DNA from 2 places in the Tritonibacter mobilis F1926 genome. Region 1 is predicted to be linked to the other one. Evidence: riboswitches for the same ligand, from Rfam matches in the RefSeq annotation. Region 1 holds a riboswitch; the other holds the start of a gene.

Region 1 (11,957 bases):
CGGCCCGCGGCGCATTCAGGGGGGTGCTGCGCGGGACTTTCTGCTTGGCGTGCGGTTTGTCGATGGGCGCGGAGAGGTGCTGCGCAATGGTGGCAGGGTGATGAAAAATGTCACCGGCTATGATCTGGTTAAGCTGATGGCGGGATCACATGGCACACTTGGTGTGTTGACGGAGGTCGCCCTCAAGGTGCTGCCACGTTCTGAGACCGAGGCCACTCTGGCGGTTGAAGAGATTGATCTTGCCGCCGGGATTGCCTGTTTGTCGGAGGCTCTGGGCTCGCCGTTTGATGTGACCGGGGCCGCATATGACCCGAATGCGCAACGGGCCTATGTGCGGCTTGAGGGGTTTGAGGCTTCTGTGGCCTATCGCGCCAAGGCATTGCGAGAGCAGCTTGGGCGCTATGGCGCGGTGACAGAGGTGTCTGGCTCGGGTGAGCTGTGGCGCGGTCTTCGTGATCTGCATGATTTTGCGGGGCTGGGGGGCGATATCTGGCGGGTGTCTGTCAAACCGACGGACGCGGTGGACCTGATCCCGACATTGGGGGCAACGAGATGTCTCTGTGATTGGGGCGGCGGTCTGGTCTGGGCCTTGATGCCCGAAGGCGTGGACTTGCGGCAGCGCATGACGGTGCCCGGTCATGCAACATTGATCCGATCTGGCGCTGGCACATCGGTGCCGCGCCACCATCCGGAGGCCGCACCACTGGCGGCGATCTCCGCGGGATTGCGTCGGCAATTTGATCCGCGACACATTTTGAATGCAGGATTGATGGGGTAGCGATGGATGTGATCTTTATCTTTGTGGCGGGCGTTCCTGTCTTTGTGGTGCTGTCGGTGATCCCGGCGGCAAGACTGGGCCTCGCCGCCAGCCTCATCGTCGGGGCCGGGATCATTGCCTATAGCTTTGGTCTGGCGCCGATCACGGGCAGCGATCCGGCGGGGAACGCGATGTCCAATGGCTACCGCGGGATATTGCATATCTCGGCAGCCGGTGGGGCAGGGGTTGCCGCGCTCTTTCATCTGACCCGCATATATATCCCGAAATTTCCCGAGCCTGCGCTCAATATCCTCCGGTACATTGTGTTCCTGCTGCTGAGCTTGCCCGGTGGGATGATGGGAGCTTGGATCGTGGCAGAGGCGTTGGTGTAGGACGATGCAGACCAGTTTTTCCGATGAACAACTTCAAAACCCCGGAACGCAACGCGCGAATGAGATCCTGCGCACTTGCGTGCACTGCGGTTTCTGCACCGCCACCTGTCCGACCTATCAGGTGCTGGGCGATGAGCTCGACAGCCCGCGCGGGCGGATCTACCTGATCAAGGACATGCTGGAAAACGAGCGTGTTCCGGATGAGAAAACCGTCAAACATATCGACCGCTGCCTGTCTTGTCTGGCCTGCATGACCACTTGCCCGTCTGGCGTGCATTACATGCATCTGGTGGATCATGCGCGCGCCTATATCGACAAGCACTACAAACGGCCCTTTGGCGACCGCGCACTGCGCTGGATTCTGGCGCGTGTGTTGCCCTATCCGACCCGTTTCCGGCTAGCGCTTCTTGGAGCGAAGATTGCGCGGCCCTTCCGGGGATGGATGCCGGATGCGCGGCTGCGGGCGATGCTGGAGATGGCACCCAAAGTGATCCCTCCGGTGAGCCGAAATGACGACCCGCAGAGCTTTGCGCCGGAAGTTGCGCAGGTAAAGCGCGTCGCGTTGATGACGGGGTGTGCGCAAAAGGCGCTGAACACCGATATCAATGACGCCACCATTCGCCTGCTGCGGCGTTTGGGCTGCGAGGTCGTAGTGGCCGAAGGCGCAGGCTGCTGCGGCGCGCTTACGCACCACATGGGACGCGAGGATGAGAGCCACGGGGCGGCGGCAAAGAATATCCACGCCTGGATGGCAGAGAAAAATGGCAAAGGTCTGGACGCGATTGTCATCAACACATCCGGCTGCGGCACCACCGTAAAGGACTACGGTCACATGTTCTGCAACGATGCCTTGGCGGAGGATGCGGCAACGGTCTCTGGCCTTGCGATGGATGTCTCTGAATTGCTGATGCAGCTTGACCTGCCTGAGGGCGCGGACAAGGGGCTGACCATCGCCTATCATGCCGCCTGTTCCTTGCAGCACGGACAACAGATCAAGACCCACCCGAAGACCTTGCTGAAACGTGCCGGGTTCAAAGTGGTGGAGCCAGCGGACAGCCATTTGTGTTGCGGCTCTGCCGGGACTTATAATCTGTTGCAGCCGGAAATTTCGGCGCAACTTAAGGCGCGAAAACTACGCACGCTTGAGGCAAAGAACCCGGATATTATTGCAGCGGGCAACATCGGGTGCATGATGCAGATCGGGTCTGGCACCAACATCCCAATCGTGCATACGGTTGAGCTGTTGGACTGGGCAACCGGGGGACCCAAACCGCCTGCGCTGGAAGCGGAGTGCAGCCGATCCGATGTTCCCATCTTGCGTTGAACCTGCGCAAACGGCATCACCAAGGGATGCGCGGAATCGCCCACGCGCGCCCAATTTTTGCCCGAAGCGTTGGCTAGACTGCCGCATGAGGGATGTGGAGAGTGTCTGTGCTGCCGATGAAGCGTTTGATTTTGAGCGGGGTGTTTTGCGCCTTGTCTGCTGCCGCGATGGCGGGCACGACCCTGAGCGGGGAGAATACCCGGCTCAAGAGCCTGGAGACCACCGACGCGGGGCGCGATTGGGAGGCGGTTGGCCGTCTGGATCGTAAGGGCGAGGGGTTTTGCACAGGTGCGTTGATTGCGCCCGACATTGTTTTGACGGCCGCGCATTGCCTTTATGATCGTGACACGATGGAGCAGATCGACCCGACCTCCATTGAGTTTCTGGCGGGGTGGCGCAATGGGCGTGCCTCGGCCTATCGCGCGGTAAAACGTGCGGTGCTGCATCCGTCTTATGTCTACGATGGCACGCTATCGGCAAAACGGGTGCGCAACGACATTGCCTTGCTGCAATTGCAACGCCCCATTCGCAATACCACCGTCACACCGTTTGAAACGGACGCCCGCCCGCGTAAGGGGGCACGGGTCGGTGTGGTGTCCTACGCGCAGGATCGGTCCGAGGCCCCTTCGCTGCAAGAGGTCTGCATGGTAATCGCCCGTCAGGATGGCGTGCTGGTGATGTCCTGCGATGTGGATTTCGGCGCGTCCGGCGCGCCGGTGTTCTCCTTCGAGGGGGAGCGTCCCCGGATTGTTTCCGTGGTTTCCGCCAAAGCGCGAGTGGAGGGATCTGCAGTTTCGCTTGGCGCGTCACTTGCGGATGAACTGGCGCTACTGGAGGCGCAATTGACAGGTGCCCATGTCGGGAGCCGTATGCCGCAAGGTGTTGGCCGGGTGCAGGTCGGCGAGCCACGCCGCAACGATCTCGGCGCAAAATTTATCTCCAATTGAGCATGAACCTCTTGAAACTGCGGTGACCCTTCATAAATCGGAGGGTGTTCAGGGCGCCAATGATTGGGCTCTGAGAAAGAACCGCCCGTCCCGTGTTGGGAGGGCTTCATAGCAGTTATCGCTCAAAGATGAGGATGAACCATGCGTACGTTTGATTTTGCTCCGCTGCACCGTGCAACGGTTGGATTTGACCAGATTGCAGACCTGATGGATCGGGTCATGAGCTCGGATATCCAGCAGCCCAGCTACCCCCCTTACAACATCGAAAAAACCTCAGAAGATGCCTACCGCATCTCGATCGCCGTCGCTGGGTTTTCCGAAGATGAGCTGAACGTCGAGGTGAAGGAACACGCCTTGGTCGTGTCGGCGCGCAAAACCGAAGAGGCTGGCGAGCGCACCTATCTGCATCGCGGTATTGCCACTCGCGCGTTTGAACGCCGCTTTACGCTGGCGGATCACGTGCGGGTCGAAGGTGCAAGCCACGCCGACGGTATGCTCCATATCGACCTGGTGCGCGAAGTTCCCGAAGCGCTGAAACCGCGCCGGATTGAAATCGCATCCGCCGCAGGATCCAAGCCCAAGGAAATCGCGGGCTCGACCGTGAACTGATCCCTCCCCGGGATGCACAGGCATCCTGTTTGCTGCGCCCCCGGTCTTACGGCTGGGGGCGATTTTATTTGTGGATTTACGCACCCCTACCAATCGGTAGGTTGCCGCCCACGTGATCACCTGTGTTAATGGCGCAATGACATTACGTGATGCGCCATCCAAGACCCGGACCCAACTCATTGAAAGCGCGTGCCGCCTGTTTGCGGCGCATGGATATGCCGGGGCCTCGATCTCAAGCATCGCCAGAGAGTTAGGCCTGAGCAAGCAGGCGCTTTTGCACCACTTTGGCAGCAAAGGCGCATTATATACGCTCGCGGTCGAGCAGGCGGCCGCAGCGGTACTGCAGTTGCTTTTTGACGCGATGGAAGATGATCATCCGCCCGAAGATCAGTTGGCGGCTTTCTTTGCATCCTATCAGCGGCTCTTGAGCGTGGACTCCACTGCAGGGCAACTCGTACTGCGTGAACTATTGGACCACGCCCTGACCTCGGAAACAGGGGGTGCTTTGGACACGTTACTCGAAAGCCTCGTTGCCACCGTGCAGGCGACCGAGCGCTGGCAGGGCGCGGGTGTTGCCGGGGCGCTGGCAGTCGTTACGCAGCTGTTGGGGGCTGCGTCACTCATGTCATCGGCAGAGAGCTCGCTGAGCGCAAAATTTGGCAGTGGTACTGTGACGAAAGCTCAATCGCGCACGGCAGAAATTTCTGCAGAACTTGTTTCAGGTATTTTGCGCGGGTGAGGGTGGCCGGGCGCGGGCCTCCCGGCTCAACAGATAGATGCTGGCCACAAGGATCAGCATGGTGCCGAGCCACATATTCCCGTCAGGCATAAATCCAAAGACCAGCGCGCCAAGACCGACGTTGAACACCAGTTTCAGGTGATCAAAGGGCTGCAAAAACGCCGCATCGGCGAGCGTATAGGCACGCACCAAAGTATGCTGCGCAAGTGCGGTCAAAAGCCCGGCCCCGATCACCAGCCAAAGCGTTCCTTGTGGCAGGGTAAAGCCGGTGCTGGCCGTGAGCAACGCATTGGCGGGGCTCAGCAGCAGCAGCAGGTAAATGGTGACGGTCTCGGTGTTGTCGCGGCGTGTGAGTTGCTTGGTCACTACGGAACTTGCTGCCCAGAAGGCGGCAGCAGCCACCGGGAGCAGTGCTGCCAGTTGAAACCGGTCCGACCACGGCGCAAGGATCACCATGCCGCCGATAAGGCCCACGACAACCGCGCCCCAGCGATGCAACGAGACCTCTTCACGCAGGAACAGCCCCGCCCCGATGGTGACAAAGAAGGGCGACAACAGGATCAGCGCAATTGCCTGCCAGATCGGCACATGGGCAAGCCCCAGTGTCCAGAGTTGCACGCCAGCGACGGCCAGCGCGACACGCAGCACATGGGATGCGATCTGTCGGGTCGACAGCACAGCCGACCGATTGCGCCAGATCCATGGAATATAAAACAAAAGCGCGATCAGATACTGCCAGAAGGTCACCGTCGGAGCGGAGGCCCCATGAAGCATGGTGGCCGATTGCAGCGCGGTGTTGACCAGCGCGAAACAGGCTCCGGCGATGACCATGAGGCCAGCCGCCTTGAGCGGGGTGGGGAGCGTTTGAGCCATCTGCGTGTCGTCCTTTCCTCGGTACGCATGTGACCCAAGGCAGACGAACAGACCCGATGCCGCCTCCGGATTAGGGGCGGTGCGGGGCTCTCCATTCTCTTCCATCCGGACTATGACCGTCGGCCCCGGAATTGCGCCGGGTCTGCTGACACCTTTGCAAAAGCAAAGGCCGCTCGTGGGCTGTGACCACCGGTAGGGAATTTCACCCTGCCCTGAGAATATCACCTCACTTTCTTGAGGTGACAAAGACATAGCCAAGCTGACTGGCAAAGAAAAGCGTCCCGTGTATAACGTGAAAGAGGCCCCCGTTTGGAGGCCTCTTTGCGTGGTCGGAATGTCGGCTGAATGGGCGAGCGGGTTACTCGACCTTGAAGGACCAGAACATGGTCTCGCCAGAGCTGTCATCGACGCCGTCGTTGTCGGTGGCAACCCATGCGGTGCCATCTGCCATGATGGCCAGCCCTTCGACTTTATCGAGGACATAACCGCCGGTGGATTTCAGATCGGGCAGCAGGTCGCGGACCTCTTCCTTGGTCACGACAGGCAACTCACCACCGAGCGGAGCAGGGGTCATTTCAGACAGGGCAACGCGGTAGATCTTCTTAGTGACCGCGCGATCATCATGCTGGTTGTCACGCTCGACGATGTAGACATAGTCGCCATAAGCCACGATCTCGGACAGGCCGACCCAGCCGGTTGCTGGCTCTGTCTTGGGATAATGAACCGCTCCCCACTCTTTGGTTTCCAGGTTGTAGGACACCAGTTTTACAAGGTTTTTGGGGTCGTCCTTCCACTCACGCTGCACCGCCATCCAGAGCGTGTTGCCAACCTTGGTGATGCCTTCGAACCCAAAGCGCTTTTCCACCGCTTGCAGTTCCGCCGGGATGGTGATCTCGCCCTTGTTGGTCTTGATCAGACCATCAGCGGTGACGTGATAGATCGCATGCGGAATGGCACGCTCCGTGCGGCCTTCGGAGGCCACGTAGAAGCCGCCCTTGCCGTCCAGTGTGATGCCTTCGAGGTCGAGCTTCTGAGCCGCATCGCCATTGGCGCGATGAATGCGGATCACATCGGTGATGCGCGCCGGGGTCTGCGACGGGTCGATTTTGAAGATGGAGGGCTGGAAGCCATAGAAGCTGTCGTTCACAGCCCAGATCATCCCGTCTTCATCCGCGACCATGCCCGAGATTGCACCCCAGCCGATCAATTCATCCGCGCCTGCAGAGGTCAGATGCGGATAGACCGGCGCGCCATCCTGACGTTCGAACAGCATCACATGCGCCCGCGCGCCACCGTCCTCAATGAGGTCTTTTTCATTGGCGGAGATCAGCAGGCCGCGCTCCGGAATGGTGACATAGCCCTCGGGGCCAGTGCCCGACGGCAGCAGCTGGGTCAGAACCGGGTTCGCCGGGTCAGTGACGTCATAGACCCCCACGACCGAGGCGCGCTCGGCCCCGACAAAGACATAGGGCGTACCGTCGAATTCCGCGAAGGTCACGGATTCAGGTTCCACGCCTTTGGCATCGGACCGTTTGTCCGGATAGTGGCCGATCTGGATGATGGCATGTTCGAAATCGACGCCGGAATCGTACACGAGCGTGCCATCTTTGTTGAAGATGCTCCAGCCACGCGAGCCGCCGTTGTAATCGCCTTCGTTGGCGATGGCGAAATGCTCATCATCAATCCATGTCACCGCATCGGGTTCGCGCAGGCGACCCTGCTGGCTCTCGGTAAAGATCAGCGCGCCGCGTTCATCCGTGGCGTCGATCCCGTCGAGATCAACGGAACCGGCGGAGAAGTGGTTCAGGATCTCACCCTCCTTGGAGACCACAACCAGATGGTTGTTTTCCTGCAAGGTCACGACAGTTTCGCCAAGGCCATTGATCGAAACATACTCAGGCTCGGGGTCGGAGCCGGCGATGTCGGCCAGCCCGGTCAGATCGACCATCTTCATGCTGGCGCAATCAAGGCCACCTTCGGTGGTGTTGACCATCACCAGGTTGCCCGCAGGCATCTGCGGGATGACGCCGTCGTTCAGGTCCTCGTCGCGCTCATTTTCGATCGCGATAGACAGAAAGGAACCGTCTTTGGCCTTGGCAACAGAGTCCGGCTGACCGCCGAGATCGCAGGAGGCAAGTTCCTTGCCGGTGGTCGTGTCAAAGGCCATCAACTGGCCGGAGGGCTGGGTGTAGCTCTCGGAGGTGTTGACGCCCACGTAGGCGATGGAACCGATGACAGCGACAGAGGTCGGCTCACCCGGCAGAGCGATGTTGCCCTTGGGGGCCGGGTTGGCGGCGTCGGTAATGTCGATCATGCCGAGTACCCCGAGCGGGCTGTCGGTATAAACCAGTGTCATGCCATCTGCAGTGACGTCGATGATCTCTGGCGAGCTTTCACGGGTTTGGTCTTCGCCTTCGGCCATGTTCTTGATGACGGGGAAGGACGCGATCCGGTTAAAGGATTTCTCAGCCTGCGCAAAACCAGCGGTCAGCGCGAGGGCAGAAGTCAGGCACACAAGGCGCAGGGACATCGGCAGCTCCTGTTGGAATTGTTGCAATGCCTTGGCCATGCCGATCCTGTGCAAAGTATTTACGACGGTTTTCTGTAAATTTAATGACGCATGCATAAGTCCGCATTTACGAAGTTTCGGTACTGTTCCTGACAATACGCTGCAAAAACCAACTCAGCGGGGGGTGTGCGATGGGGATAGCCATACTGCATCAGATTGATGCTCAACTGGTAAAAGGAAGCTTCAGACAGGTTTTTGCGCGCAAGGCTGCGCTCACGGATAAATTCTACGAGTACCTGTTTCTGGAAATGCCTGACACCAAGGCCATGTTCACCGGTGACTTCTCTCATCAGAAAGAGATGTTCGCCAGCGTGCTGGCCGCAGGTGTGCGCAGTCTTGGTCAAGACGCGGAATTGTTAGCGCTGATTGATCGCTTACTGCTGCGACACAGGCATCTGGGCCTGACCTCGGGACATATGTATATGGCGCAAAGGGCGCTGCTGTTGGCGTTTCGCGAGGTGATGGGGCCGCATTTAACCGCAGCCGAGGCGTCTGCATGGGGGGCGGCGATCCGCCGTCTCTGTCAGACGCTGGCGGCGGGGATAGACACCCCCGCCACCTGAATACCTGACCTTAGACGGACATGCAGAGGTATTTCATCTCGAGATAATCCTCGATGCCGTGATGGCTGCCCTCACGTCCCAAGCCGGATTGCTTAACGCCACCGAAGGGGGCCATTTCAGTTGAGATGATCCCGGTGTTGATACCGACGATGCCATATTCCAGTGCCTCTGCGACCTTGTACACGCGGCTCAGATCCTTGGCGTAGAAATAGGATGCGAGGCCAAAGATGGTGTCATTTGCCATCTCAATCACCTCGTCTTCGGTTTCAAACTTAAAGAGCGGTGCAAGCGGGCCAAATGTTTCGTCCTGGGCGAAGGCCATTTCTGGTGTTGCTCCGGTTACGATGGTCGGCTCAAAGAAAGTTCCGCCGAGTTCGGATGGATTGCCGCCAAGGATCACCTCAGCGCCCTTGTCCTTGGCATCCGCGATATGATCCTCGACTTTTTTGACCGCCGCGTCAGAGATCAGCGGACCGAAATGGATGCCATCTTCGAGACCGTCACCGACCTTCATGGCGGCAACTTTTTCTTTCAGCTTGGCAGCAAAGGCATCATAGATCCCTGCCTGCACGTAGATCCGGTTGGCGCAGACGCAGGTTTGGCCGTTGTTGCGGAATTTGCACATGATCGCGCCGTCGACTGCCGCGTCGAGGTCGGCGTCGTCAAAGACGATAAAGGGTGCGTTGCCACCCAATTCCATCGAACATTTCATCACCTGATCTGCAGCCTGCCGCAGCAGAATACGACCGACATTGGTGGAGCCAGTGAACGTCAGTTTGCGCACAATCGGGTTTTCGCAGAATTCCTTGCCAATGCCCGATGCATCGGATGCGGGAATGACATTGAACACACCCGCGGGGATGCCAGCACGCTCTGCCAAGACAGCCAGTGCGGTTGCTGAGAGCGGTGTCTCCGACGCGGGACGCGCCACAAAGGCGCACCCTGCGGCAAGCGCTGGGCCAGCCTTGCGGGTGATCATGGCATTGGGAAAATTCCATGGTGTGATAGAGGCCGCAACGCCAATCGGCTGCTTGATGACCGTGATGCGTTTGTCACGTTGGTGACCGGGAATGGTCTCGCCGTAGACGCGCTTGGCTTCTTCGGCAAAGAACTCGATGAAGGATGCACCATAAGCGATCTCACCGCGCGCCTCGGCCAGAGGTTTCCCCATCTCCGCAGTCAGGATTACGGCGAGGTCTTCTTGGTTCTCCATCATCAGATCAAACCATTTGCGCAGAACGCCAGCACGCTCTTTGCCGGTCCATTTCGCCCACTCTTTCTGAGCCGTATTGGCGGCTGCAATCATCTCGCGGGCCTGCATGCGGCTTACGTCCGCCACCTGCGCGATCACGTCACCACGTGCCGGGTTTGCCACTGCGAAAGTGCCCTCGCCAGCCATGAAGGCGCCGTTGATATAGGCACGCTCTTCCAGAAGGCTTGGATCCTTTAGAAGGGATTTCAGATCAGTTGTTGCGTCGAGCATGGGTTCCTCCGCAGATTCAGGTCTCGCAAATCAAAAGCAGTTGCGCCTAATGTTGTCCAGTGACAGCGATAAGTCTAGAAAATTAACACGTTAAGGGAATGTGATGGAACTCGACGACGCCTATGCCAACGGAGCCTATATCGAAGGAGCCGCAGACTACCCCCCGCGCTGGGCGGCCTCAGCCGAAGATTTCCGCAATAGCCTGCAAGAGCGGGCGCGACTGGACATCGCTTACGGCACAGGAGCGCGTCATAAATTCGATTTGTTCCTGCCAGAAGGCGAGCCCGTTGGGGTGTTCGTTTTTGTGCATGGCGGCTATTGGCTTGCCTTTGATAAATCCAGTTGGTCGCACCTTGCTGTCGGTGCGCTCGAGAAGGGCTGGGCGGTGGCGATGCCGTCTTATGATCTTTGCCCGGATGTGCGCATTCCTGAGATCACGCAAGAGATCGCGCAGGCGGTTCAGGCGGCGGCCAAAGAAATCGATGGCCCGATTGTGCTGGCAGGACATTCGGCGGGCGGACATCTGGTTGCACGGATGCTCGATAAATCAGTCCTGCCTGAGGCGGTCGGGAGCCGGATTCGAACCGTCGTGCCCATTTCGCCTTTGTCGGATCTACGACCTTTGCTGCGCACGTCTATGAACGAGAAGTTCAAGATGGATGCGGAGGAGGCCGCAGCGGAGAGCCCGGTTGAGATGCAAGACCGCTATGAGGCCAATGTGACGGTCTGGGTTGGTGGGGCGGAACGGCCTGCCTTCCTTGATCAGGCGATCTGGCTGGTGGAGGCATGGGAAGCGGATCACGTCATTGCCTTTGAAAAACACCATTTCAATGTGATCGAACCGCTCGCAGATCCTGAAAGCGATCTGGTCGCGGTGATTACGGGCTGATCAAATACCCTGCCCGGACCGTCGTTCGGGCAGGCCAAAAAACCCTTGCCGCATCGGTGATTTCATCCCATCATCGGCGCGGAACCAGCGATGGCGTCGCGCGTGGGGTGACCACGGGTTTCACATTCCAAACAACATCCTGAACGCCGGGATCTTCTTGTCAAAAGGAGGGTCCAGCATGACTGCTCGTCCTGAAATGTATCGCTTTCACAATGGTGAGAAAGCGCCGCTGCAATTTGCCGTGGCGGAGTATGAAGCGCGTATCGCGCATCTGCGCAGTATCATGTCTGAACTGGGAGTAGAGGCTGCGGTTTTTACGTCCATGCATAATATTTCCTACTACTCGGGCTTTACCTATTGTTCCTTCGGGCGGCCCTATGGGCTGGTTGTGACGGCGGATCAGGCGGTAACCATCAGTGCCGGAATTGACGCGGGCCAACCCTGGCGGCGGTCGTTTTGCGACAACATCACCTATACTGACTGGCAGCGAGACAACTTCTGGCGCGCGATCCTGTCGGTGACGGGTGCCGCGCAAGTGGTGGGATATGAGAGTGACCATCTCACACTGCTTCAACGTGATAAGCTGGAGCACTTCCTTTCTCCCAAGCAGACTGTTGATCTCTATGAAGCCACTATGCAGCAGCGGATGCACAAGTCTCTGGCCGAGCTGGAAATCATCCGGGCCGGGGCGGCTGTTGCCGATGTGGGCGGTTTTGCCATTCGCGATGCGGTCAAAGCGGGCGTGCGCGAGATTGACGTGGCCATGGCGGGTCGGGACGCGATGGAGATGGAAATCGCCAAACGGTTTCCAG
Region 2 (11,957 bases), on a different replicon from region 1:
CAGACCGATGCACCATGGGGTATTGCCATCGGCAACCATCTGCTCGCTCAGGGTCTTCAACTCCTCCATGGATTGCGGCACATCATAGCCGAAATCTTCAAAGTTTTCAGGGTTGTACCAGACCAGTGATTTTACATCGACCTTGTAGAACAGGCCAAAGAGACCGTCATTGCCGTCCGGGCCGGAGAAGGTCCCAAGATCAACCCACGACTGCCCGGCAGCGTAATTGTCGCGCACCCAATTTGCGGTCTCATCCCCGAGCGGCGTGACAAAGCCACGTTTGGCCATATCCGACACAAGGCCTGGCTGCGGGAAGACGGCAACATTGGGGGCAGATCCTGCCTCGGCGTCCACCACGATTTGCTGCTCGAAACTGTCAGAACCTGCATAGCGCACATCCGCGCCGGTCGCAGCGGCGAAGTAAGCCAGTACGTTCTCGACCAATTCCTGATCCGGCCCGAGCCATGGGCCAAAGACCGTGACCTGCTCTCCGTTGAGGTCGATCTTTTCCAACTCAGCGTAGCTGTCCCAGTTAAAGGCGCCCTCGCCGACCGGAAAAATCAGATCCTGGGCGGTGGCCGTTCCCGCCATCAGCGCCGTGACGGCTGCAGCCGACATCAATACTCGTTTCATTGGTTCTCCTCCCTATCCTCACCGCGCGACCGCTTGGGTTGATTGCTCGCTGACCATTCCAGCTATAGCTGTGCTCAATCCAAGCGATTCAAAGCGCTTTGATTGACTTCAAACTTTCGGATTCGGACCTTCCTGTCAACATTTCTCTCAGACAAAGGCAACATTAACACTTGAACTAGCGACATACTCATAGTCATAAAGTAGGACAGGTCTCAGGTTGCAAACTCTGCATTTGGCAAAACATTTAAAGCGCTTTGGAGGCAAAACCTCATGAACCTCAAAGAACTTTCAGCTCTTCTTGGCTTGTCGCAGACCACGGTAAGCCGGGCCTTGAACGGCTATCCGGAGGTGAGTGAGGCCACCCGCAGACGGGTGATGCAGGTCGCAGATGAACACAATTATCGCCCCAATACGCGCGCCAAAGCACTGGCAACGGGGCGCGCTATGGCCATCGGGCATGTGATTCCCCTTTCGACCCAGCACGAGATGATGAACCCGATTTTCGGGGATTTTATTGCCGGTGCGGGCGAGAGCTACAGCCAAGCAGGCTACGACATGGTGCTGTCACTGGTCGCGGATGAGGACCAGTCGCGCGCCTATCACGAGATGTTCGCCAAACGAAACGTCGACGGCATCGTCTTGCACGCCCCCAAAATGCAAGACAGCCGGATCACCATGCTGCAGGAGATCGGCCTGCCTTTCGCGGTGCATGGGCGCGCGACCGATATCACGACGCCTTACAGCTGGTTGGATGTCAACAACACCAGCGCCTTTCGGCGCGCAACGGATTTTCTGTTAGATCTTGGCCACCGCCACATCTGTCTTGTCAACGGTCAGGAGAGCATGGATTTTGCCTTCCGCCGTCGCGAGGGATACGCCGCCGCACTGCAAGCGCGCGACATTGCCCCGGACCCGGCCCTGATGTTTGCGGGCGAGATGACAGAAGTATACGGCTACGACACGGTCCGACGCACGCAAGGTCTGGAAACACCGCCGACGGCATATCTTGTGTCGTCAATCATCGCAGCCTTTGGTGTGCGCCGCGCGATCGAAGAACTCGGGTTGGTAATGGGACGTGATGTCTCTGTGATCACCCATGACGACGATCTGTCCTATCTGCGAAACGGGGCTGAGGTGCCAGTTTTCACTGCCACGCGGTCCTCGGTGCGGGACGCTGGGCGCAGACTGGCCAAGCTGCTGATTTCTCAGATCGAAGAGCCCTGCGCTTCCCCTTTGACCGAACTCCTAGAGGCCGAACTGACCGTTGGCCGCTCCACCGGGCCCGCCCCCCACAGGACATAAAGACATGTACGACTTTAACTTCACCCGCAGTGATTTCCCCGACGGCTTTTTGTTTGGCTGTGCGACATCGTCCTATCAGATCGAAGGACATCAATTTGGCGGTGCCGGGCTTACGCATTGGGACAGTTTCGCAGCGACGCCCGGCAATGTGGTGCGGGCCGAAAACGGCGCGCTGGCCTGCGATCACTACCACCGTTTTGACGAGGATCTGGACCTCGCGGCGGCCGCAGGGTTTGACTGCTATCGGTTCTCAACCAGTTGGGCGCGCGTTCTGCCCGACGGTATCGGCAGCCCCAACGCCGAAGGGCTCGATTTTTACGACCGGTTGACGGACGCGATGCTGGAACGGGGCCTTAAACCCTGCGCAACTCTTTACCACTGGGAGCTCCCCCAGCCGCTTGCCGATCTTGGGGGCTGGCGCAACCGGGAAATCGGCAATTGGTTCGCCGAGTTCACACATGTAATCATGTCCCGGATCGGCGACCGGATGCATTCTGTCGCGCCGATCAATGAACCGTGGTGTGTGGGGTGGTTGTCGCATTTCCTCGGCCACCATGCACCCGGTCTTCGTGACATTCGCGCAACTGCGCGTGCCATGCATCATGTGCTGCTCGCTCACGGCCGCGCCATCGAGGTGATGCGCGGCCTCGGCATGTCCAATCTTGGCGCGGTGTTCAATTTTGAATGGGCAGAACCTGTGGATCAGAGCCCAGAAGCCCTTGCTGCAGCTGAGACCTATGATGCGATCTACAATCGTTTTTTCCTCGGCGGTGCGTTCAAGGGCGCATATCCGCAGGCCGCTTTGAAGGGGCTGGAACCCCACCTCCCCACAGGTTGGCAGGATGACTTTGAAACCATTACCCAACCGGTCGATTGGTGCGGGCTGAACTATTACACACGCAAGGTGATCGGATCGGATGCAGGCCCGTGGCCGCATTACGCCGAATTGGATGGGCCGTTCCCGAAAACTCAGATGGGTTGGGAAATTTACCCAGACGGGCTCTATCACTTTTTGACGCGCACCGCGCAGGAATACACCGGCGACCTTCCCCTGATTGTGACCGAAAATGGCATGGCCAACCCGGATGTATTGCGGGGTGGTGCCGTCCATGACGTAGCGCGTATTGCCTATGTGGAGGCGCATTTGGCGCGTGTCCGCCGGGCCCTTTCGGAGGGCGTACCGGTTGAGGGATATTTCCTGTGGTCACTCCTCGACAACTACGAATGGGCGTTGGGGTATGAGAAACGCTTTGGCTTGGTGCATGTCGATTTCGACACGCTGACGCGCACGCCAAAGGCCTCTTATGATGCGCTCAAGCGCGCACTGGCCAACTGACGGCTTCATTAAATGTGCGCGCCGCGCAGAACGCGCGGCGCCGCCAAATTACGCCGCAGCGGTCACCGCAGGAACAAGCTCGCGATACAGATCGGTGACACGCGCAGCAGCGTCTGCTGCCTCGCGCCCTTTTTTCACGAAGTGATCAAGGAAGAAGGCGTGATGCTCTTCGCTGGGTTGGAAGTGATGTGGGGTGAGCGATACGGATAGGACCGGAACACCCGTTTTGAGCCCTGCATCCATCAAACCGGAAACAACGGCCTGGGCCACAAAATCATGACGGTAAAGACCGCCGTCGACCACCAAAGCTGCCGCTGCAACAGCGTCGTAATCGCCGGTGGCCGCGAGTTTTTGAGCCAGCAATGGCATCTCAAACGCACCGGGGACGTCGAAGACATCCACGGTCGCGTCAAGACCAAGTTCGGCCAGCCGTTGCTGAAAACCAATCAGCGCCTGATCCACGATGTCGGCATGCCATTGTGCCTTGATGAAGGCGAATTTTGGGGATTTTGTCATAGCTCTTGATCCTTTCAACATGACAGAATCCCAGAGCGCAAAAGACCACCCGCACCCATCGGTACGCGCAGTACATTCTCTCCCATCCGGACTATGACCGTCGGCCCCGGAATTCCACCGGATCTGCTGACCCACCCCATCGGGATGGCGCTCGCGGGCTGTAACCGCCGGTGGGGAATTTCACCCCGCCCTGAGAATGAAGTTGAGCTAGGGGCTGGTCGTGCATTTGTCAATGGAGCCACGCTTAAGCGGCGACTTGTGCAAAGCGCCGCTTTGCTTTGTCACTTTTTTGCGCAGAACGTCACAAAACTGTGCTAAAAACACCCTAAACAGCAAATGGAAACGTTTCCAAACCACGAATCGAGACTTTTTTGCATGGCTAATAAAACCCGCATCACCATCAAGGATGTCGCCCGTGCGGCAGGCTGCGGTGTCGCCACAGCGAGCCGTGTTTTGAATAAATCTGGCTCGGCCAGCTCAGAGACTCGCGAACGGGTCGAGCAAGCCGCGCGCGATCTTGGATTTGCGTTTTCGGCTACCGGCCGCGCGTTGCAAAGCCGCAAGAGTATGACGGTGGGGTGCCTGATCCCGTCGCTTGCCAATCCGGTTTTTGCCGAAGCGGTACAAGGCGCTCAGGAAGAACTGCGTAAAGAGGGCTATCAACTGCTGGTGGCCAGCTCCAATTATGACGGTGAAACCGACAACGAGATCCTCTCTACGCTATTGGCCAAAGATGTCGACGGGTTGCTGGTGACCATGGTGGACCCGCAAGACAGCCTAGCGCTGGACATGGCGCAGAGCCGAAATATCCCGACATGTCTGATGTTTCACGACCCCCTGCCCGGCTGGCCAAGCGCGCATGTGTCCAACGCCGAGGCCGCCGCGGAGGTTGCACGTCGATTTGCACGATATGGCCACCGCCGCACAGGGTTTTTGGCGCTTCGATTTGCAACCTCGGATCGCTCGCGCAATCGTTTTGACGGGTTTCGCGCAGAATGCGCGGCGCAGAACCTGCCTGCACCAGAACTCATTGAAATTACTGAAACCGAGGCCAATACCCCAAGCATCCTTGCGCAACGTCTGTGCGAGCACCCCGAACTGACTGCGATCTTTGCGTCGAATGATTTTCTCGCCATCGCGGTGCAAAAGGCCGCGAACCTCATGGGCTGGCACGTGCCGCAGGATCTGTCGGTGGTGGGGTTTGACGGCATTGAGGTGGGGCGGCTTTTAGATCGTCCGCTTGCGACCATTGAAACCACGCCAGAGGCGATGGGCCGTCAGGCTGCGCAAACGCTTTTGGTTGGATTGCAGGGAGGCGAAATGGCTAAGCTCACGCCCCTGCCCTTTACTTTCCGTGTTGGGGCAACCTTGTCCACGCCCCGCACGAAAAGCCCTGACGACGACCGGGGTGCTGCCCAGTCGCCGTCTGTTCCCCCGTTCACGTCCAACGTCAAACAAGGATGAACCCATGAAACATATCGCTCTTGCGGGTCTGGCTGCAACCGCTCTTGCAGCGCCGCTTACAACCACATTTGCAACTTCTGCGCAGGCCGAAGATGCCATCTGCTACAACTGCCCGCCGCAGTGGGCGGACTGGGCCTCTATGCTGGAAGCCATCGAGACTGAAATCGGCGTCAGCCTCCCGCATGACAATAAAAACTCCGGTCAGACCTTTGCGCAACTGGTGGCTGAAAAGGAAAACCCGGTCGCGGATGTTGCCTATTATGGCGTCACCACCGGCATCAAGGCGGGCAAAGAAGGGCTGGTTGAGGCCTATAAGCCTGCGGGTTTTGACGAAATCCCCGAAGGGCTGAAAGATCCAGAAGGCAAGTGGTTCGCGGTTCATTACGGCACCATCGGGTTCTTTGTGAATGTCGATGCCCTTGGCGGAGCGCCCGTGCCGCAGTGTTTTGCCGACCTGAAAAAGCCCGAATATCAGGGTATGGTGGGCTATCTCGACCCGTCCTCGGCGTTTGTCGGCTATGCGGGTGCGGTGGCTGCAAACCTTGCTTTTGGCGGCGATCTTCAGAACTTTGACCCGGCGATCCAATACTTCTCTGAATTGGCGGAGAACTCACCGATTGTGCCCAAGCAGACCTCCTTTGCGCGCGTGGTTTCGGGCGAAATCCCGATCCTCTTTGACTACGACTTCAACGCGTATCGCGCAAAATATGAAGAGGACGGCAATTTTGAATTCGTCCTGCCCTGCGAAGGGTCGGTGCGCGTCCCTTACGTCATGAGCCTTGTAGGGAATGCTCCGCACAGCGAAACCGGCAAGAAAGTTCTGGACTTCATCCTGTCCGACAAGGGTCAGGCGATCTGGACCAATGCCTATCTGCAGCCCTCCCGTCCGGTGGAACTGCCTGCCGAGGTGGCCGAGAAGTTCCTGCCCCCAAGCGACTATGAGCGCGCGCAGGCTGTGGACTATGCCGAAATGGAAAAAGCGCAGGCCGGTTTTGGCGAACGCTACCTGAACGAAGTGAAATAACTCCATTTCCGGGAGCGCGCGACCTTGCGCGCTCTCGGATCTATTGAAAGAGACCCCCGTGACGGCCCGTTCCTTTGGCGTCTTATGCCTTCTCCCACTGCTTATATTCTCGCTCGCGTTTCTGGCGTTGCCTTTGGTGCGCCTCGTGCTGTCGTCCTCTGAGGGCGCGGACGGCTGGAGCGTCTATATCCGTATGTTGCAAACCCCGCGTTATCTGGCTGCCCTTCTGCAGACCCTTCTGGTCTCGGGTGCTGTGACTGTCGCCGCCTTGGCAGTCTCCACCACTGCGGGGCTTTTTCTGACCCGCAATCGGTTCTGGGGACGCAGTGCCCTGTTGTCGATCCTGACACTGCCCCTCGCGTTTCCCGGTGTCGTGGTTGGTTTTATGATCATTCTCCTAGGCGGGCGTCAGGGGTTGGTGAACCAGATCACCCCCGGCCATGTTGTTTTTGCCTATTCCACCTTTGGGTTGTTTCTGGGCTATCTCTATTTCTCCATCCCACGGGTGTTGCTTACGGTGATGGCCGCAGCGGAAAAGATCGACCCGGCGCTGGAAGAAGCAGCGCGCAGTCTTGGCGCACCTGCATATAGGGTGCTGTGGGACGTGCTGCTCCCGGCCCTGCGTCCAGCAATGGTTGCGGCAGGGGCAATCGCATTTGCCACCGCCATGGGCGCGTTTGGCACGGCATTCACCTTGGCCACCGACATCGATGTGCTGCCGATGGTGATCTACACGGAGTTCACGCTCTCGGCCAATTTCGCCATGGCCTCGGCGCTCTCTATCGCATTGGGCGTCGTCACATGGGGCGTTCTGCTGATTGCACGCAGCCTCTCTGGCGGCACAGTCGCGGCGGGAGGATAAAAGATGATGAGACTTCCAAAACTGTTATCAATGCTGGTCACACTGCTGGCCTGTGCCTTTTTGCTGGTGCCAACCTTGCAATCCGTGTTGGCAGGTATCACCGCCAACTATTTCCGCGGCATCTCTTCCGGATTGACCCTCAAATGGGTGGTTGAGGTCTGGACGCTTTATGCTGACAGTATTTTCCTCTCCATCTGGCTGGCGATTACCTGTCTTGCGGTGACGCTCATTCTGGGCGTGCCTGCAGCCTATGCGCTGGCCCGCAACCCCGGCCGTCTGTCGCGGGTTCTTGAGGAGTTCATCTCCCTGCCGCTGGCCATTCCGGGCCTCGCGCTGGCGCTGGCGTTGTTGCAGCTTTATGGCTCCCAGCAGGGGTTTCGCGCTCACTGGAGTTTCATTCTCGTGGGGCATGTGCTCTACACACTGCCCTTCATGGTACGGGCGGTGCAGGCGGTGCTTGCGGCCATCGACCTGAAAACGCTCGAAGAAGGTGCCGCCTCACTTGGTGCAGGGCCTGCGCGTCGGTTTGTCGATATCGTCGTCCCCAATGCCCTGCCCGGCATCCTCGCCGGGAGCCTTACGGTGGTGACGCTCTCCATTGGTGAATTCAATCTTACATGGATGCTGCACACGCCACTGCTGAAAACCCTGCCGGTCGGGCTTGCGGATTCTTACGCCTCCATGCGGCTGGAGATCGCTTCTGCCTATACGCTGGTTTTCTTTGTGATGATCGTCCCGCTTCTAATGGCCATGCAATGGGCCTCCGCCCGTGCCCAAAGGATACTGTCATGACCCTGTCTCTTTCGTCTGTTGCCAAAACCTATGGTGATGGCACCCGCGCCCTGAACCCAACCGATCTGGAGATCAATCCCGGCGAGATCATTTCGCTCCTTGGCCCCTCGGGCTGCGGCAAGACCACCCTGTTGCGGCTGATTGCCGGGCTTGAAGTGCCGGATAATGGCGCGAACATCCGGTTTGGCGACGAGGATGTCACCCGCCTCCCCGTTGAAAAGCGCAACGTCGGCATGGTGTTTCAATCCTATGCGCTGTTTCCCAATATGTCCGTGCGCGACAATATTGGCTACGGGCTAAAGATGCAGCGTCTGCCGCGCGCCGAGATCCAGAGCCGTGTGGACGAGGTGATCGCCCTATGTCGTCTGGAGCCATACGCAAACCGCGCGATCACCGCCCTGTCCGGCGGACAGCGACAGCGGGTCGCCCTTGCCCGCGCCTTTGCACCGCGCCCACGTCTGATGCTGCTGGACGAACCTCTGTCCGCGCTTGATGCGGCCTTGCGGCTGGAGTTGCGCGACGAGTTGGCTGCCTTGCTGCGCCAGTTTGGCACCACGGTGATTTTTGTCACGCACGATCAGGACGAGGCCCTTGCCATCGCTGATCGCGTTGCGGTGATGGAAGGCGGAAAAATCCGCCAGATCGGCACACCAGAGGAGCTTTATCGCAACCCTCAATCCGCCTTTGTCGCGGAATTCGTAGGGCACGCGATGCCACTTTCTGGTGAAATCAGACAGCAAACCCTGTGTCTGGAAGGTGGGGAACTGCCGCTCCCGGATCATGCAGGCGGCGGCTCGGTTTATGTGCGCGCAGAAGACTTACGTGCTGACCCGACGGGACCGTTAGAGGCGAAGGTGGAGACCGTCACCTTCCTCGGCACGCACTACCGGCTGGGCCTCACCGGCCTCACGGGGCAGCGCATGTTTGCACTGCATCATGGCGCCTCTGCTCCTGCTATTGGCGATAACTTACGCCTGTCCATCGCGCCCGATGCGCTGATCTGCCTTCCTCATTCGTAAAGCTTAAACATGACTTCATTCATTCAACTCACCGACACGCATATCGTCTCTGAGGGCAGCCTCGCATATGGCCGTTCGGATACCGCCGCCGCGCTTGTCAGTGCGGTCGAGACCATAAACGCACGGCTGCCACTGCTGGATCCGGTTGACTGTGTGGTTCTGACCGGAGATCTGACGGATCACGGCAGCGCCGAGGAATACACCCGTCTGCGCCAGTTGCTCTCGCCGCTCAAGGTGCCGTTACGGGCGATCCCCGGCAATCACGACCTGCGCGAGGCGATGCGTGCGGCCTTTGCCGATGAAGACTGGATGCCCGGCTCTGGTCCGATCCAATGGCACCACGATTTTGGCCCCTTCTCGATGATCGGGCTTGATACGCTGGTTGAAGGCGCACCCTACGGTCTGGTTTGCGAAGACGGGCTTTTGTTTCTTGAGCGCACCCTGTCGGAGCTGGGGGATAAACCGATTGTCGTCGCCACCCATCACCCATGGATACGCTCAGGCATGGTTGAGATGGATCGCAATAATCTGCGCAATGGGCAGGCGGTGCTGGAGCTGCTGCAAAACCACTCTGGCCCTGCGCAAATAATATCGGGCCACCTACATCGTGCCATGTCGGCACTGGTTGGCGGCATCCTGCATCAGGTTGCGCCTGCACCTTGCCATGCGGTGCATCTGGACCAGCGTGAAGACACCACCAACAGCCTCGTATTAGAACCAGGCAACGTCACGATATACAATTGGCGCGGCGCGGATGGCGGACTTGTGAGCGATACGCTCCCCGTTGGAAACCACCCCGGGCCATGGCCGTTTTATGGTTAGGTAGACCGCCCATGGATCAGATAAAAACACACACTCAACCACCTGCAGGCGCAGGAATATTTCTTTTACAACAATAGTGTAGCTTTCCTCTTTTCCCTCCAGTTGGAACCGCTACAAAGCGGCCAATTGAAACTGGGGAGAGGAGAACTCCATGTTGAACTTCCTATCCCGGCCAATGGTGCGTCTCATTGACCGGTATCTGCCTGACCCGTTTGTTTTTGTTCTGGTGCTTACCCTGATCGCGGGCCTTGCCGCCGTCTTGACGCAAGGCACTGGCCCGCTCGAAGTTGTGACGATCTGGGGCGATGGGTTTTGGTCATTGCTGACCTTTTCCATGCAAATGTTGCTGGTGCTGGTTACGGGCTACATGATGGCCTCCACCCCGCTGGTACGACGTGGCCTGACCGCACTCGCGAGCCTTGCCAACAGTGCCGGGGGTGCCATTCTGTTGGTGAGCTTTGTGTCGCTTGCCGCATCATGGATCAACTGGGGCTTTGGGCTTGTTGTGGGTGCGTTGTTTGCCCGCGAGTTGGCCCGTACGATCCGCGTGGATTACCGCCTACTGGTCGCCTCGGCCTATTCCGGGTTTATCGTATGGCACGGCGGGCTTGCCGGTTCGATCCCACTGTCCATCGCAACCGACGGCCACCCGTTTGCCGATATCACTGGGGTCATCCCGACCTCGCAGACGATCTTTTCCGTCTATAACCTCGTGATCGTAGCGGCATTGTTTATCGCAATCCCGCTGGTCAACCGGGCGATGCTGCCGCGCGAGGATGAAGCGGTCTATATTGACCCTGCGCTCTTAGAAGACAGCACTCCGGAAAAAAGCGGCGTCTCGACACCGGCAGACCGCATTGAAAACAGCTTTGTGCTGTCTTTGTTGATCGGTGCGGCGGGTGCCGCGTGGCTGATTCAGTATTTCGCAGCAGGCAATGGTCTGTCGCTCAATGTGATCAACTTCTTGTTCCTGACGGTGGCCACCATCCTGCACGGAAGCCCCCGGAACCTGCTGAACGCCCTGACTGACGCGGTAAAAGGCGGAGCGGGCATTGTGATCCAGTTCCCATTCTATGCCGGGATCATGGCAATCATGGTGCAATCGGGACTGGCGGCAAGTATCTCTGAAGCTCTCGTCGGTCTTGCAAGCGCAACATCGCTGCCGTTCTGGTCGTTCATTTCCGCCGGGATCGTCAATTTCTTCGTCCCCTCAGGCGGCGGGCAATGGGCTGTGCAGGCCCCTGTGATCCTACCCGCAGCCGAAGCTTTGGGTGCGGATATCGCACGCACGGCCATGGCGGTTGCATGGGGTGATGCGTGGACCAATATGGTGCAGCCTTTCTGGGCGCTCCCGATCCTTGGGATCGCAGGCCTGCGTGCCAAGGACATCATGGGGTTCTGCGTGGTGCATCTGCTCCTGTCCGGCCTCATTATCGCAGCCGGGCTGGTCTTTATCTAAAACAAAAAGCGCGCCTCTCGGGGCGCGCTTTCCAAAGAAGCCTCTTAGAAACCGCTCACCGCAGGGAGCCATGTCGACAGGCTCGGCACAAAGGTGATCAGCAACAGCGCCGCCGCCAGAGCCAAAAAGAAGGGTGGCAATTCGCGGATCAATGTTGATGGCTTCAGATGGACCGTCGAAGAGACCACAAAGATCAGGCTCCCGACCGGTGGCGTGGTCAGACCCAGTGTCAGGTTCACAATCACAATAATGGCAAAGTGGTTCGGATCGATCCCCAGCGCAAAGCTAATGGGCGCAAGGATCGGCACAAGGATCATGACGCCGGGAAGTGGGTCCATGAACAACCCAAAAGCCAATAGCAGCAGGTTCACCGCCAGCAGGAAGACAATCGGCGACAAATCCCAGCTGATGATGGTTCCGGCCAGTTGCTGTGGAAGGCCCTCGATGATCAGCACCCAAGCAAAGGCCCGCGCGGCACCAAGGATCAGCAGAACTGCACCAGAGGTCATCGCTGCCTTCAGCAAAATGCCCGGCAAATCGCGAAGTTTGAGCGAGCGGTAGACAAACATACCCACAATGAGGGCGTAAAACACCGCGATGACAGAGGCTTCGGTGGGGGTAAAAACACCAAACCGAATGCCGCCCACGATCAGCAGGATCAAGGACAATGCCGGGAGTGCAAACACAAAGATCCGCCCGATCTCAAGCAGGGTCGGCATGGCGTCGCC

The links. Region 1 has a riboswitch for FMN ahead of K529_RS11955 (DMT family transporter). Riboswitches for the same ligand answer to the same signal wherever they lie in the genome.
Region 2: it holds a riboswitch for FMN, as region 1 does, so the genes downstream of both, K529_RS20030 (6,7-dimethyl-8-ribityllumazine synthase) here and K529_RS11955 (DMT family transporter) in region 1, are expected to answer to the same signal.

Annotation. Positions count from the first base shown of each region.
Region 1 covers NZ_CP015230.1:2,536,884-2,548,840, reverse strand. Annotated here, with positions in the region: gene K529_RS11985 (FAD-binding protein) at 1-778, shown strand, start outside; gene K529_RS11980 (hypothetical protein) at 781-1,149, shown strand; gene glcF (glycolate oxidase subunit GlcF) at 1,154-2,473, shown strand; gene K529_RS11970 (trypsin-like serine peptidase) at 2,566-3,420, shown strand; gene K529_RS11965 (Hsp20 family protein) at 3,562-4,029, shown strand; gene K529_RS11960 (TetR/AcrR family transcriptional regulator) at 4,166-4,768, shown strand; gene K529_RS11955 (DMT family transporter) at 4,748-5,641, opposite strand; FMN riboswitch at 5,731-5,865, opposite strand; gene K529_RS11950 (esterase-like activity of phytase family protein) at 6,000-8,171, opposite strand; gene K529_RS11945 (globin domain-containing protein) at 8,342-8,773, shown strand; gene K529_RS11940 (NAD-dependent succinate-semialdehyde dehydrogenase) at 8,784-10,256, opposite strand; gene K529_RS11935 (alpha/beta hydrolase) at 10,360-11,145, shown strand; gene K529_RS11930 (aminopeptidase P family protein) at 11,324-11,957, shown strand, end outside.
Region 2 covers NZ_CP015231.1:964,055-976,011, reverse strand. Annotated here, with positions in the region: gene K529_RS20045 (ABC transporter substrate-binding protein) at 1-633, opposite strand, end outside; gene K529_RS20040 (substrate-binding domain-containing protein) at 904-1,935, shown strand; gene K529_RS20035 (GH1 family beta-glucosidase) at 1,940-3,271, shown strand; gene K529_RS20030 (6,7-dimethyl-8-ribityllumazine synthase) at 3,320-3,787, opposite strand; FMN riboswitch at 3,858-3,989, opposite strand; gene K529_RS20025 (LacI family DNA-binding transcriptional regulator) at 4,163-5,251, shown strand; gene K529_RS20020 (ABC transporter substrate-binding protein) at 5,256-6,275, shown strand; gene K529_RS20015 (ABC transporter permease) at 6,334-7,137, shown strand; gene K529_RS20010 (ABC transporter permease) at 7,141-7,929, shown strand; gene K529_RS20005 (ABC transporter ATP-binding protein) at 7,926-8,948, shown strand; gene K529_RS20000 (phosphodiesterase) at 8,958-9,770, shown strand; gene K529_RS19995 (short-chain fatty acid transporter) at 9,922-11,229, shown strand; gene K529_RS19990 (TRAP transporter large permease) at 11,274-11,957, opposite strand, start outside.